Regions from separate parts of the Rhizobium sp. BK591 genome, predicted to be linked through region 1. Evidence: riboswitches for the same ligand, from Rfam matches in the RefSeq annotation. Region 1 holds a riboswitch; each other region holds the start of a gene.
The links. A riboswitch is a leader RNA that binds a small molecule or an ion and turns the genes downstream of it on or off. The one in region 1 is predicted to bind thiamine pyrophosphate.
Positions count from the first base shown of each region.

Region 2: linked by a shared signal. The riboswitch ahead of FHX10_RS22570 (YkoF family thiamine/hydroxymethylpyrimidine-binding protein) and the one ahead of thiM (hydroxyethylthiazole kinase) in region 1 are both predicted to bind thiamine pyrophosphate.
Region 3: linked by a shared signal. The riboswitch ahead of thiC (phosphomethylpyrimidine synthase ThiC) and the one ahead of thiM (hydroxyethylthiazole kinase) in region 1 are both predicted to bind thiamine pyrophosphate.
Region 4: linked by a shared signal. The riboswitch ahead of thiC (phosphomethylpyrimidine synthase ThiC) and the one ahead of thiM (hydroxyethylthiazole kinase) in region 1 are both predicted to bind thiamine pyrophosphate.

Region 1 is NZ_JACIAZ010000002.1:400,127-403,925, forward strand. Features, by position in the region: gene thiD (bifunctional hydroxymethylpyrimidine kinase/phosphomethylpyrimidine kinase) at 159-968, opposite strand; gene thiE (thiamine phosphate synthase) at 965-1,600, opposite strand; gene thiM (hydroxyethylthiazole kinase) at 1,597-2,400, opposite strand; TPP riboswitch at 2,451-2,547, opposite strand; gene FHX10_RS09000 (hypothetical protein) at 2,620-2,997, shown strand; gene FHX10_RS09005 (invasion associated locus B family protein) at 3,253-3,799, shown strand, end outside.
Region 2 is NZ_JACIAZ010000005.1:118,397-122,195, forward strand. Features, by position in the region: gene FHX10_RS22555 (SDR family NAD(P)-dependent oxidoreductase) at 1-555, opposite strand, end outside; gene soxR (redox-sensitive transcriptional activator SoxR) at 635-1,099, opposite strand; gene FHX10_RS22565 (NADPH-dependent FMN reductase) at 1,183-1,758, shown strand; TPP riboswitch at 1,947-2,060, shown strand; gene FHX10_RS22570 (YkoF family thiamine/hydroxymethylpyrimidine-binding protein) at 2,051-2,683, shown strand; gene FHX10_RS22575 (ABC transporter permease) at 2,774-3,580, shown strand; gene FHX10_RS22580 (ABC transporter ATP-binding protein) at 3,577-3,799, shown strand, end outside.
Region 3 is NZ_JACIAZ010000010.1:16,620-20,418, forward strand. Features, by position in the region: gene thiO (glycine oxidase ThiO) at 1-47, opposite strand, end outside; gene thiC (phosphomethylpyrimidine synthase ThiC) at 50-1,876, opposite strand; TPP riboswitch at 1,976-2,108, opposite strand; gene FHX10_RS32000 (aspartate 1-decarboxylase) at 2,181-2,645, opposite strand; gene FHX10_RS32005 (beta-ketoacyl-ACP synthase III) at 2,676-3,662, opposite strand; gene FHX10_RS32010 (adenosylmethionine--8-amino-7-oxononanoate transaminase) at 3,662-3,799, opposite strand, start outside.
Region 4 is NZ_JACIAZ010000002.1:54,994-58,792, reverse strand. Features, by position in the region: gene thiO (glycine oxidase ThiO) at 1-574, opposite strand, end outside; gene thiC (phosphomethylpyrimidine synthase ThiC) at 574-2,397, opposite strand; TPP riboswitch at 2,490-2,621, opposite strand; gene FHX10_RS07395 (LysR family transcriptional regulator) at 2,884-3,783, opposite strand.

The DNA.
Region 1 (3,799 bases):
TTTGGCCATCTGACCGGGCTTGTCAACAAGGTTTTTCAGAAGGTCAAAGGGACTGCCCGCACTGCAACTGCGGTTTCAACGCAAAGTAGCTGCCGAACGAAAAAACGGCCGGGAGGGCCGGGCCGTTTCGATTGGCTGCATCTATGCCGAGCGAGCGCTTATTCGCCGTCTTTCCACAGCGCATGAAAATGCTGCACCGGGCCGTGGCCGGAGCCGACGGTGAGGCTTCCGGCTGCCGCGACCGCGCCGGCGAGATATTGCTTTGCGATGGCGACCGCCTCCCGCGCCGAGGCGCCCTTGGCAAGTTCGGCGGCCAGCGCGCTGGAGAGCGTGCAGCCGGTGCCGTGCGTGTTCTTGGTCGGCACGCGCATGGCTTCGAACCAGTGCAGGCCAGCGGCGGTGGCAAGGACGTCAGGACTTTCGTCGCTATCGAGATGGCCGCCCTTGACCAGCACTGCGGCCGGGCCAAACGCCCGCAGCTGTTCGGCCTGCGCCGCCATCTCGGCTCGGTTTGTCGCCACCGGCTGGTGCAGCAGTGCGGCGGCTTCCGGCAAGTTCGGGGTCAGGAGTGTCGCAAGCGGCAGCAGCCGGCGGGTCAGCACGTCGACCGCCTCAGGCGCGAGCAAGGCGGCGCCACCCTTGGCGATCATCACCGGGTCGATGACGATCGGAATGTCGCGGTGGTCAGTCAGTGCACCGGCAACGGCATCGGCGATGCCGGCATTGGCGATCATGCCGATCTTGACGGCATCGACGCGCACATCGGCAAAGACGGCATTGATTTGGTCGGCGACGAATTGCGGCGGCACCAGATGCACGCCGCTGACGCCTTGGGTGTTCTGCGCCGTCAGCGCGGTCAGCACCGCCATGCCGTAGACGCCGCGGGCGGAAAAGGCCTTGAGATCGGCCTGGATGCCGGCGCCGCCCGAGGGATCGGAGCCGGCGATGGAGAGAACGTTGCGGATCATGCGCGGGCCTTTCGAATTTCTGCGGCGATGCGGCGCGTGGCCGCTTCGGGATCCGGCGTACCGCAGATGGCGGAGACGACGGCAAGGCCCTTGGCGCCCGCAGCAAATACTTGGGCGACATGATCCGCCTTGAGGCCGCCGATCGCAACCGACGGCACCGGCGAGGCCTTTACCAGCATGGCAAGACCGTCAAAACCGATCGGCTGCTTGTGATCGGCCTTGGTCGGCGTCGCAAACACCGGCCCGACGCCGGTATAATCGACCAGATCCGGATCGACGGCGGCGGCAAGCGCCGCGGTCTCGACCGAGAGGCCAAGGATCATGGCAGGGCCGATCATCGTCCGCGCCGTGCGCGCATCCAAATCCTCCTGGCCGATATGCAGACCGTCGGCGCCGATGGCGATTGCCGCCTCGACATCGTCGTTGACGATGAACAGGGCGCCGGTCCCGACAAGCGCCTGTTTCAAGGCGCGGCCGGTCTCGATCATCCCGACGGTGCCGGCATGTTTGTCACGCAACTGCACCATCGTCGCGCCGCCGGCAACGGCAAGGCGCGCCGTTTCCACCATGCCGATCCCCGCGCAGAGATCGGGGTCGAGGACGAGATAGAGCGAAAGGTCGAAAGCCTTCATGCCGCCGATATCCTTGCCCTGGCGTCAAGCGTTTCGGCGTCGAGCGCTGCCAGCGCATCGAGGAAGCGCCAGGAGAAGGAGCCGGGGCCGGCGGCGCCGAGTGCCGCGTCTTCGCCGGCGATGGCGAAGGTCGAAAGGGCGGCGACCGTGGCGCCGAAAATGTCCTCGGGCGCCGTTGCCGCAAAGGCGCCGACGAGGCAGGTGAGCGAGCAGCCGAGCGCGGTGACTTGCGGCATCAAGGCCGATCCGCCTTCGATGCGCACGGCCCGCTCGCCGTCGGTGACGAAATCCATGGCGCCGGTCACGGCGACGACCGCCCGCTGACGCTCGGCGAGCCATCGCGCCGAACCTTCCGCCTGCTCGACTGGGTCGCGGCTGTCGACGCCCTGGCCGCGGCTCTCTCCGCCGGCCAGCGCGATGATTTCGGAAGCGTTGCCGCGGATGATGGTCGGATGCAGCGCCAGGAGATCGGCGACGGCGTTGCGGCGGAAGGCCGTTGCATAATGAGCGACCGGGTCGAGCACCCAGGGCTTGGCGGCTGAAGCCGCCGCCTTCGCCGCCGCCTGCATGCCGTCGATCCATTGCGTCGACAGCGTACCGATATTGATGGTCAGCGCACTGGCGATCCCGGCGAATTCGCCGGCTTCTTCCGCGGCATGCACCATGGCGGGCGAGGCGCCCGCGGCAAGCAGAACATTTGCGGCGATGTTCATGGCGACGTAATTGGTGATGCACTGAACGAGCGGCGGCTTCTCGCGCATCGCCTTCAGCATCGCTCCGGGTGTGGTCTTGGTCTGCATATGGCCCCTTTCAGGCGGGGGCGGCCACGGGGCGGTTCGTGCGGGCGATGCCGCGACCCCGAGCGACTCCCTCCGCCGGCATTATCCGGTTCAGGTTCGAAGGGTGCTTCTCAGCCCGTCTGTCGACGAACGCCCCTGTCTCTCATCGCGTTTCTTTTCGCAGAGAACGGGGCTGATGTCACCTCGAAAATGACAATCATGCGACCGACGCGGCGCGCGATGGCTATGGATGATTTATGGGTCGGGATCGCCTTTCATGAAGGACGAGAGATCGCCGCCGATTCGGGTCTTGACCAGGTTTTCCCGAAAGTCGTCTGCCGGTTCTCTTCCGGGTTGGCCGGGTCCTTGCCTTTTCGCCATGCGGCTATCCTCCCCTTTTTCAAAAGGAATAACCGCAGCAACCGTGGGTGCAATCAATTTCTAAAATACATCTTCGTATTTGTGAGGGGTTGGCTGCCAGCATTGGTGAGGGTGCTGATGCGGGAAAGCAGTCTTTTCTTTGAAAGAATGAAGTTCATCTTCCCAAGACTTTTCTGCATTTGGAATAGCGCGAAGTTATTCACCCTATCCGTTCATCGATGGAATTTTTCAATGTAGCCGAGCACGAGAACAGCTTCGCGTAAGTTGCGTGTCGTCTCATCGCCTCGCCATTCAGTTTTATTCCGGCTGTCGAAATTTGGTGGCGATTTCGTTGCGGTAAGCCTCTCCCAGGGCGTGGAATCAAACTCCCAGAACGCGAAGTAAATATCTAACGGAAACTTTACCGTGCTGACACGCTTAGGTTGACCAAACGATGGATTGTAGCGATATGACTTTACACGCCAATAAAATCTTCCTGAAGTTGTATTTTCAATGAGAAAATTTTTGAAAGCCGATACGAAGTGTGGCCTCCAGACTGTCGCCTCCGTTCTGATATTCATCGCCTGGGCGAATCCTTCCTTTTCGCAAACTGCTGTTCCTGCCGATCAGGAAGCGGGGCAGGTGCAGGCGCCGGCGATAAAATCCCAGAAATTCGACGACTGGTATTATCGCTGCTCGGGTTCTGAAGGCACCGAGGCCTGCGAAGTCGCCCAGATCGCGCAAGTCGCCAAAGATGGCGAGAACGTCAATGTGCTGACGCTGGCGATCGCAGCTGCGCCGGCCGGGTCCCAAGGCAAGGGCGAGAAGGGCAGGGGCGAGAAGGGCAAGGGCGAGAAAGGCAAGCCGGGGCTGACGCTGACCGCTCTGATGCCGCTCAACGTCTTCCTGCCCTCGGGCCTGTCGATCAAGGCCGACGGCAAGCCCGTTGCGAAACTTGACTACCGCAATTGCAACCAGGCCGGATGCTGGGCGCAGCTGGCGCTGGATACGAAGACGGCGACGGCGCTCAAGAAGGGCTCGACCGCCGAAGGGTTGGTGC
Region 2 (3,799 bases), on a different contig from region 1:
GAAGGCTTTCGAGGCCGAATAGATCGAGGAACCGGGGCTGCCGCCGGTCAGCGCCGAAATCGAAACCGTGTTGACGACAGCGGCGCCTTCAGCCGCCTTTAATGCCGGCAACAGTGCACGTGTCAGCGCCACCACCGATGTCTGGTTGAGCCGCACGATCGCCTCATATTCTGCGTCGGTGAGCGTGGCCGCGGGAAACCGGCCAAGCATGGTGCCGGCATTGTTCACCAGCACATGCACCCTGTCGAAGAAGGCGAGAACGTCTTCGGCAAATTGCGCCGCCCCACCGGCCGCCGAGAAATCGGCGTGCAGCAGCAGCGCCCGTCTTTCGGATTCAGCCGTCAGCAGGAAATCCGGCAGCTCGCGTCCCGGCTTGCGCCCGGTATGGACGATCACTTTTGCGCCGCAGTCCAGGAACTGCCGGGCCACTTCGAGGCCGATGCCGCGGCCGGCGCCGGTCACGACGACATTGCGATTTTCGAACAGTCTGGGATGAAACACGAAGCCGTCCTCCTCGCGGACAGTGCCGCCGGTTGCGTCACTCGCCCTTAACATATGAGCGCGCCGACCGAAAGAAAGGCAGGTACCGATCTTTCCCGGGAGACGCAGCCAAGTCTCCCTCTGGGGAAGGGCTCTAGCTTTCGGTCTCCAGAAGCCGCGCACCCGACCCCTCTTTGCCGAGCCGATCGCAGGGATTGCGCAACGGACAGCTTTCGATCGACAGGCAGCCGCAGCCGATGCAGCCGGTCAGACGGTCGCGCAGCAGGCTCAGCCGCCTGATTCGCGCGTCGAGATCATCCTTCCAGCGCGCCGACAGCACCTGCCAGTCGGCGACGGTGGGCGTGCGTCCTTGCGGCAGCGACTCGAACGCCGCCTGGATTTCCGAAAGCGGAATGCCGACACGCTGCGCCACCTTGATGATGCCAAGCCGGCGCAGCACGTCACGGCCGTATCGCCGCTGGTTGCCGCGGGACCGGATGCTCGAGATCAGCCCCTTGGTCTCGTAGAAATGCAGCGCCGAGACGGCAAGGCCGCTGCGCTCCGCCACTTCGCCAACCGTCAGAAGTCTGCCGAGCGGCGTTGCAGGAATCGTATCCATCGGCTCTTGACCTCAATATTAGTTGAGGTTTTATAACCCGTGCTTCGATAATCGTAAAGTCCAATCGCGACAAGGAGCAACGCATGAAAACACCCACCAGGCTGGCGGTCATCTATGGCAGCACGAGAGAGGGCCGCATCTGCGACCGGGTGGTCAAATGGCTGACGCAGGAGCTCGTCCGCTTCCCGCAATTTGATATCGACATCATCGACCCGCTCGATTTCGCGCTGCCGGTAAGCCGTGACGTGGCACACCCCGAAATCGACAGGCTCGCCGGGCGGCTTGGCATGGCCGACGCCTTCATCATCGTCACCCCGGAATACAATCACAGCTTCACGGCCTCGCTGAAGTCGATCATCGATTTCTTCTTCGAGCCCTGGCAGGGCAAACCTGTCGCCTTCGTTTCCTATGGCGGCATATCGGGCGGCCTGCGCGCCGTCGAACAGCTGCGCCTCGTCTTTGCCGAACTCCACGCGGTCACGATCCGCGATTCGGTGAGCTTTACAGCACCTTGGAACCGCTTCGACACCGAGGGACGGCTCGACAATCCCACCGACGCGATGCGTCTGCTCGACCGGATGATGGCGAGGCTGGAATGGTGGACACGGGCGCTCGTCACTGCCCGCAGCGATTGCCCCTATGCCGACATCGCCGCCTGAGGCAGCAAGCTCCGGTTCCGTTCCCGGCAGGTACGGAACCTCGAGGGACACCCGGGCAGGACCTCCGTCCGGGTGTTCTCAACAGTAAGGCATATCAGGCGATACCGGGCATGGCAGGCTCATCCCGACCGCATGGACGGGTTCGCAACTTTGCAGTTGCGGGGAGAAAACCCCGGTGATAGTTTCCGCGCCATTAACGGGGGAGCTCCGTATTGCCGGGGCTGAGATGTGAGGTGCAAGCCTCTGGACCCTTCAAAGCTGATCTGGGTAATGCCAGCGGAGCGAGGTTCAGATGTTTTCAGGCGCACAAGTGTCACTCTATCCGATGTCCGGCGATTTCGTCGGCATCATTCTCGATGCCGTCAAGGCGCTCGATCCCTATCGCGACCGGCTGCGCATCGAGACCGATGACATCTCTACGCTGCTGGTCGGCCCGCCTGACATTCTTTTCGCCGCCATGCACGATCTTTTCGTCACCGCCGCAAAGACCGGCGAACATTGCGTGCTGTCCGCCGCCGTCTCACGCGGCTGCCCCGGTGAGCCCGACGAGGCCATCTGCGGCGTCAACCCCTCCTCCGGCCAGGCAGAGCCGCTTGCTGACCGTATAGCGGCCGCCCTTGCCGCCGTTGAAATCACCGCCGAGACCGGACAGCCGACCGCTGCCCAATTCTCGCTCTACGTCATGGGAACCGGCACCCATATGGACGAGATCTATGGCTGCATCGACTTTCTCAAACGCTCCGGCACTTTCGACCGCGCCAAGAATTTCTGCACCAGGCTTTCTGGCGATGCCGGCGCCGTCTTCGCAACCATTCGTGAGGCCTTCTATCGCTTCGGTGACCCCGAGGGGCATGTGACCCTCGATATCACGGTGTCAGCCAATACAGCGCCGCGCGTCTTTTCAGACGCGCAAAGGACGCTGTAACACTTTAAATTGCTGCATAATTTTATCCTTAAATCGATTCCGATTTAAGGAATTATGCAGTGCCCGACGAAAGCCTGAAATCGAACGCCGATGACACCGCTACCACCACTGGGTTCGCGCCTTGCCGCGCTCCGCGCCGCTCTCTACCGGGGCATACCTGCCCTGCTCGCCGGCTGCGCCTTTTTGGCGGCATGGGAACTCTATGTCGATCTTTCCGGGATCAAGCCCTCCATCCTGCCGGCGCCGTCGCGCATCGTCATCCAGGGCTGGCTGAACCGCGAGGCGCTGATATCAAACACCTGGCCGACGCTCGGCGCGACGCTTGGAGGTTTCGCGCTGTCGCTGGCTTTCGCCTTCGTAGCCTCGATCCTCATGGATTTCGTGCCCTTCATGCGCCGGGCATTGCTGCCGATCTTCATCGCCAGCCAGACCCTGCCGCTGGTGGCGATCGCGCCCCTCGTCGTCCTCTGGTTCGGCTTCGGCCTGCTGCCGAAAGTGTTGCTGGTGGCGCTCGTCACCTTCTTTCCGCTGCTCGTCGCCCTGCTGCAGGGCTATGAATCGACCGACCGCGACATCGCCGAATTGCTGAATTCGATGAAGGCGAGTCGCTGGCGGATTTTCTGCCTGGCCCGGCTTCCCTCCTCGCTGCCCTATTTCTTCGCCGGCCTCAGAATCTCGATCACCTATGCCGTCGTTGGCGCGATTTTTGCCGAATATGCCGGCGCCGCCCGCGGCCTCGGCATCTATATCCTCAACGCCAAGAACAATTTCCGTCCCGATCTCGTGCTCGCCGCCGTCGTCGTCAGCGCCGTGCTCACGCTCGGCCTCTTCGGGCTGACGCTGTTGATCCAGCGCCTCGTCATGCCCTGGCAGCCAACCGGGGAGCGGCGCCGATGAGCGATACAATGGTTGAACTCGGTAGTATCTCGAAGTCCTTCGACGGCATGAAGGTGCTGGGCGACATTTCGCTCGCCGTCGCAGACGGCGAGTTCGTTTCGATCGTCGGACCGTCCGGCTCCGGAAAATCGACGGTGCTGCGGCTGCTGACACAGGCGCTTCGACCCGATTCCGGCACCATGCTTTTCAACGGCGTGCCGCTGGAACAGGCACCGCATT
Region 3 (3,799 bases), on a different contig from region 1:
GCAACGGTGAGGCCGGCAACGCCGGCCCCCTTGACGAGAATATGCATCGTCATTCTCCGGTTGGCGTTTTCGCCGCTTCGGCGACCGGCATGTAAAGATCGCCGCCATCGCGGTATTTGGCGGCCATGGCTTCCAGGCCCTCCTTCTGCGCTTCGGCGCGGATGTCGTGGGAAATCCGCATCGAGCAGAATTTCGGGCCGCACATGGAGCAGAAATGCGCCACCTTATGCGCCTCCTTCGGCAGCGTTTCGTCGTGGAAGGAACGCGCCGTTTCCGGATCGAGCGAGAGGTTGAACTGGTCCTCCCAGCGGAACTCGAAACGAGCGCGCGACAGCGCGTCGTCACGCACCTGGGCCGCCGGATGCCCTTTGGCGAGATCGGCCGCATGTGCGGCGATCTTGTAGGTGATGACGCCCACCTTGACGTCGTTGCGATCGGGCAGGCCGAGATGTTCCTTAGGTGTCACGTAGCAGAGCATGGCGGTGCCGAACCAGCCGATCATCGCAGCCCCGATCCCCGACGTGATGTGGTCGTAGCCCGGCGCAATATCGGTGGTCAGCGGCCCGAGCGTATAGAACGGAGCCTCACCGCAGACCGCGAGCTGCTTGTCCATGTTGGCCTTGATCTTGTGCATCGGCACATGGCCGGGACCTTCGATCATCACCTGGCAATCCTTCGCCCAGGCGATCTTCGTCAGCTCCCCGAGGGTCTCCAGTTCCGCGAACTGAGCCGCATCGTTGGCGTCGGCGATCGAACCGGGGCGCAGGCCATCACCGAGCGAGAAGGAAACGTCGTAAGCGCGGCAGATGTCGCAGATCTCCTCGAAATGCTCGTAGAGAAAACTCTCCTTGTGGTGGTGCAGACACCACTTGGCCATGATCGAGCCGCCGCGGGAAACGATGCCGGTGACGCGGTTGACGGTGAGCGGGATATAGGCGAGCCGCACGCCGGCATGGATGGTGAAATAGTCGACACCCTGCTCGGCCTGCTCGATCAGCGTGTCGCGATAGACCTCCCAGGTCAGGTCCTCGGCAATGCCGTTCACCTTTTCGAGCGCCTGGTAGAGCGGCACGGTGCCGATCGGTACCGGCGAATTGCGGATGATCCAGTCGCGGATATTGTGGATGTTGCGGCCGGTCGACAAGTCCATGACCGTATCGGCGCCCCAGCGGATCGCCCAGACCATCTTCTCGACCTCCTCCGCCATCGACGAGGTGACGGCGGAATTGCCGATATTGGCATTGATCTTCACCAGGAAATTCCGGCCGATGATCATCGGTTCGGATTCGGGATGGTTGATGTTGGCGGGAATGATTGCCCGGCCTTCCGCGACTTCGCGGCGAACGAATTCCGGCGTCACGAAATCCGGCACTTGGGCGCCAAAACTTTCGCCGTCGCGCACGAGCGGTTCCCTGGCCGCCTGCCGGCCGAGGTTTTCGCGGATGGCGACGAATTCCATCTCCGGCGTGATGATGCCGGCCCGCGCATAGGCGAGCTGGGTGACGGCTCTGCCCGCCTTTGCCTTGAAAGGCTGGTTGCGGATCGGGAATTCCGGCGTCAGGTGGCTGCCGGACACGAAGCCGTTGTCCTCCGGCCTGACGATGCGGCCCTCATAGGCCTCGACATCGCCGCGGGCGACAATCCAGCTTTCGCGCAGGCGCGGCAGGCCGGCATCGATACTGATCGCGGCGCCTTCTACCGTATAGGGACCGGAGGAATCGTAGACGGTGACCGGCGGTTCGCCGGAGGTCGGATGCAATGCGATCTGACGCATCGGCACGCGGATGTCCGGGTGGATCGTTCCAGCTTTCAGGACTTTCGTGGAGGCGGGAAGCGGGCCGGCGACCGGGGTGAGCTTGGTGGTTGCGATATTCATGGTTCGAGGCTCCAAGGTTTGACGTTTGGAGACCCAGTTCCAGAGTTGGAATGATGGAAGAACACGTCGGAATCCGAAGAACGGAATCCCGCCCTCGCCGCCGCAGCGCTCGCACCGTCCCTACGCCAGTATGAACTGGATCAGGTTCAACGGGTCACTGCGCCTCGGCCGGCCAAAGCCGATCCGACCAGCAGTATCTCAGCCCCTTGGCGGGACCCCCCTGGTGAATAGGGCTAAGCTATTGTGAGAAATGGTGCTCCGTCAAGCCCTTGGGCACCATTCCAGAACCCAATTCCCAACCGCGTTACGAAGATCGGCTCGATGGCAGTGCCGCTGGAAATCCGTAGTCATTGTTGGCAAGTTCGGTGGTAACCGACATGTCGGGAGAGCCATCCGCTCGGCGAAAGACCTCGTAAGTAATTCTGTCGACAATCTCATTGCCGGCGCCGAACACCAAGACGCGCGGCCGCAGCTTTATGATCTCATCGAACTCGCAAAAGACGCTGGATGCGATAATAATCTCATCGCCTTGCTGGCATGTACGAGCGGCCGCACCGTTGAGAATGCAGCACTTGCAGCCGGGATCACCATAGAGCACGTAAGTGCTGATTCTGGCCCCGGACATCTTGTTCCAGATTTCCACATATTCCAGCGGTTTCAGGCCGACCGCCCGGCAGAAGTCCGCGTCGATGGTAATCGACCCATGGTAGTTCAGCTTTGAGGCCGTCACTCGAATGCCATGCAGCTTCGCGCCCACGTATTTTTCCAATTTGTGCTCCTTCCAGATTCGACATTGTGGTTACATGCGACAGACCGCAGCCCCGCCCATGAGGCCAGCCCCGGCGGCAGTCAGCAACAGTGCCTCGCCCTCCGCGAAACGCCGCTCGGCATTGGCCATGGAGAGGGAAAGCGGGATGGTCGCGGCCGACGAATTCCCGAAGCGCTCGATCGTGCGGATGGTTTTTTCCGGCGCGATGCCGAGGTTGCCCGAGACGGCGTCGAATATGCGCGCGTTGGCCTGGTGCGGCACGAATTGGTCGACATCCGATGCGGCAATCCCCGCCTGTTCAAGCGCCCGCTTCGATGTCTCGGTCATCAGGGCGACAGCGCGGGAGAAGACCTCACGGCCGTCCTGCATAGTCATCAGGAAGTCCTCGGGCCTGAGCTCAGGAGAGAATGGCCGGTTGCTGCCGCCAGCGGGAATGTTGATCAGGCCATAGCCGCTACCATCCGATGCGAGATCGGCGCCAAGGAGGCCGCTTCGCCCGTTCGTGCTCGGCGCCAGCACGACGGCGCCGGCCGCGTCCGCAAACAGCACTGCACTTGCCCGCTCGGCGGGATTGATGCGGCGGCTGAGGATATTGGCGGCGACCACCAGCACGGCGCGGCCATGCGCACGGACGAAACCATCCGCCAGGGTGAGTGCGTAGAGAAAGCCCGAACAGGCGCCGGCCAGATCGATCGCGCCGGACCGTTCGAGGCCCAACCGGTGGGCCAGCAGCGGTGCCGAGGGCGGCATCAGATGATCCGGTGTCGAGGTCGCAAGCAGCGTCAGCGCGATCTCGCTTTGGGCGATCCCTGCGTCTTCAAGCGCCATCCGCCCGGCCTTGGCGGCAAGGCCGCTCAGCGTCTCGCCGTCTTCGGCCCAGTGGCGCGCGCGGATGCCGGTCCGGCGCTCGATCCAGCCTGTTTCGAGACCAAGGCGCGCCTCGATCTCCGCATTGACGACCCGCCGCGCTGGCACGGCATGCCCGAAGCCAACCATGCGGGAGGAGCGGCCAGACATCAGCCCGCGCTCCCGAGAACGATCGACGCGACCTGGTCTATGGCGTCATAGGCGTCGTCGAGTTCGTCCGCCGTCACGCAATAGGGCGGCATGAGGTAGATGACATTGCCGAGCGGACGGATGAGCAGCCCACGCTC
Region 4 (3,799 bases), 350 kb from region 1:
GCACGCCGCGCAGGCCGGAAAGTCGCGGTATCGCCGCTGGCCCGGTGCAATCGAGCACGCCGGCAAACCGCCGGTCCTGCGGCTGGCATCCGCCGAAATGGAAGACGACGCCACGCTCGCGGAGCCTGCCGGCTAGTCTGGCCAGTGCGCGGCGTGGATCGAGATGCGCTTCCTGCTCGAAGAAAAGAGCCTTTTCGAAGCGGCCGGCTAGTGCAGGCTCGAGGTCGGCCACACCCTTGCGATCGATCCAGACATGACCGGTGGTGCGCGCGGCAAACCGGACGAGATCGGGGAGGTCGCGCGGCTGCGCCACGACCAGAGTACCGCGGCGACGAACCTCGCCGGGCACGACCTCCTCCCACCATCCGGCCGCGCCCAGGCCCAATGTCAGGACAATCTCTTCGGCCGCTTCCCGTTCGCAATAGGGCGCGAGCATTCCTCCAGCAAAGTGCGAGGCGCCAAGTCCCGCCGCGCCGGCCTTCTCGATCACCTCGACCGAAAAGCCCCGCCTGACGAGCTCATGGGCTGCCGCGAGGCCGGCAACACCAGCCCCTTTGACGAGAAACGTAGGCATTATGCGTTACCCGGAAGGTTTTCGATCGGCATGTACAGGTCGCCACCCTCCCGATATTTCGCCGCCATCGCTTCCAGCCCTTCCTTCTGCGCTTCGGCGCGGATATCGTGCGAAATCCGCATCGAGCAGAATTTCGGACCGCACATGGAGCAGAAATGCGCCACCTTATGCGCCTCCTTCGGCAGCGTTTCGTCGTGGAAGGAGCGGGCGGTTTCCGGATCGAGCGAGAGGTTGAACTGGTCCTCCCATCGGAACTCGAAACGGGCGCGCGACAACGCATCGTCGCGCACCCGCGCCGCCGGATGACCCTTGGCCAGATCGGCGGCATGTGCCGCGATCTTATAGGTGATGACGCCCACCTTGACGTCGTTGCGGTCCGGCAGGCCGAGATGTTCCTTGGGCGTCACGTAGCAGAGCATGGCGGTGCCGAACCAGCCGATCATCGCAGCCCCGATGCCGGACGTGATGTGGTCATAGCCCGGCGCGATATCGGTGGTCAGCGGCCCGAGCGTATAAAAAGGCGCCTCGCCGCAGACCGCGAGTTGCTTGTCCATGTTTTCCTTGATCTTGTGCATCGGCACATGACCGGGACCTTCGATCATCACCTGGCAATCCTTCGCCCAGGCGATTTTCGTTAACGCGCCGAGCGTTTCCAGTTCTGCGAACTGCGCCGCATCGTTGGCATCGGCAATCGAGCCTGGCCGCAGGCCATCACCGAGCGAGAAGGAAACGTCGTAAGCGCGGCAGATGTCGCAGATCTCCTCGAAATGCTCGTAGAGAAAACTCTCCCGGTGGTGGTGCAGACACCACTTGGCCATGATCGAGCCGCCGCGAGAAACGATGCCGGTGACGCGATTGACGGTCAGCGGGATATAGGCAAGCCGCACGCCCGCATGGATGGTGAAGTAATCGACGCCCTGCTCGGCCTGTTCGATCAGCGTATCGCGATAGACCTCCCAGGTGAGGTCCTCGGCAATGCCGTTCACCTTTTCGAGTGCCTGGTAGAGCGGCACGGTGCCGATCGGTACCGGCGAATTGCGGATGATCCATTCGCGGATATTGTGGATGTTGCGGCCGGTCGACAGGTCCATGACCGTGTCGGCACCCCAGCGGATCGCCCAGACCATCTTCTCCACTTCCTCCGCCATGGAGGAGGTGACGGCGGAATTGCCGATATTGGCATTGATCTTCACCAGGAAGTTCCGGCCGATGATCATCGGCTCGCTTTCCGGGTGATTGATGTTGGCGGGAATGATCGCCCGGCCGGCGGCGACCTCCTGGCGGACGAATTCCGGGGTCACATGATCGGGAATATGGGCGCCGAAGCTTTCGCCATCGCGGCTCATGGCCTCCACCTGTGCCTTGCGGCCGAGATTTTCGCGGATAGCGATGAATTCCATTTCCGGGGTGATGATGCCGGCGCGTGCATAGGCGAGTTGGGTCACGGCATTGTCTCCCCTCGCCCGCAGCGGCTGGCGCTTGGCCGGAAATTCCGGTGTCAGCCGTTCGCCGCTGACAAAGCCGTTGTCTTCGGGACGCACATGGCGGCCTTCATAGGCCTCGACATCTCCGCGGGCGAGCACCCAGCCGCGACGGAACTGTGACAGGCCCTGCTCGATGCGGATATCAGCGCCCTCGACAGTGTAAGGGCCGGAGCAATCATAGACGACGACAGGCGGCTCGCCCGATGTCGGATGGACGCTGATCTCGCGCATCGGCACGCGGATGTCGGAGTGCATATCTCCGGGGATGTAGATTTTCCGCGACGCCGGTAGCGGGCCGGTGGTGACGGTGGGTGTGACGTTCTTTGCGGCAATGGTCATGGTTTGAGGCTCCAAGTTGCAATTGGAGACCCAGTCAATCAGCCGGAATGATGGAAAGACGCCGGCATGGAATCCACGCGGGAATCCGAAGCCTTCGAGCGCTTGCACCGTCCCTACGCCAGTATGAACTGGATCAGGTTCAACGGGTCACTGCGCCACAACAGGCAAAGCCAAATTGTCCAGCAGTATCTCAGCCCCTTGCCGGGACCCCCCTGGTGAATGTCGCAAAGACTATGTCCTGGGCCGAGTTCGTGTCAACCACAGACCTTCCGTCGTCCCGCTCTTGGGCGTATTTTGATGTGGAAGCCGGGCAGATCATTGAATGTGGGAGAAGGATGTCGCCGACGTTCCAAATTGTCGCCTTGAACGGGATCGAGCGACCGGCCACCGAGATGGACCGGAGGTTCCTTGTTGCCGCCTAAGATTGTGCAAATTCCTTTTCGAAAGACCTCGTTAGAGCAACCGCACCTGCTTTATCGGCAAAGTTCATTCGATCGCCGAGAGGAACGCCGGGATCTGTTGCTCGAAGAACTTCGAGAAGGAGGCGATGCGCGGCGGCAGCGCCTGGTAAGGGGGGTAGTACAGGGTCAGCCATAAGTCTGGCGGCGACCAGTCCCGCAGGACGTGGACGAGCCGTCCGGTCCGCAGATGCTCGGCGACATGGAACTTGGGCAGCATGGCGACCCCGACGCCGTCGGCCGCCATGCTCGCCAGCACCTCTCCGCTATTGGCGCTGAATGCACGGCCTGCAGAAATCGTGGCGCTGCCACTGCCGTCCGACAGTGACCAGGTCTCCCGTTTGCTTTCGCCGCTATAGGCCAGGCAATCGTCGGGAATGAGCTCGTTCGGGTGCTTCATGTCGCAAAACCGGCTGCCGGGCGCTGCGACGAGGATACGGCGCACGACGCTGATCTTGCGCCAGATCGTGAACTTGTCCGAAGGTGCCGCGGAAATGCGGATCGCCAGATCATAATCGTCGTCGATGATGTCGACGAGTCCATCGGCGAGCGAGATTTCGAAGCTGATCTTGGGATAGCGCTCCCTGAATGCCGAGAGAATGGGCGGCAGGACCTGCTGGCCGAACCAGGTCGGCGCGCTGATGCGCAGGCGGCCATGATCCGCCTTGTGGGAATTCATCACGTCCTTGCGCGCGTTGTCGAGCGCCTGCACCGCCGGCTGTATCTGGGCGGCGAAGATCGCGCCATCGGTCGTCAGCGACACTTGGCGCGTGGTGCGCACGAAGAGTTGCACGCCCAGATCTTCTTCCAGGGCCGCAATCGCCCGGGTGACGGCTGCGGGCGTCATATCGAGCTCGCGCGCGACCTGCGCGAAGCTCCGCTTCTCGGCAGCCAGCAGGAAGGTTCGGAGCAGCTTGTAGTCGTTCATCGATTATTTCACCAAT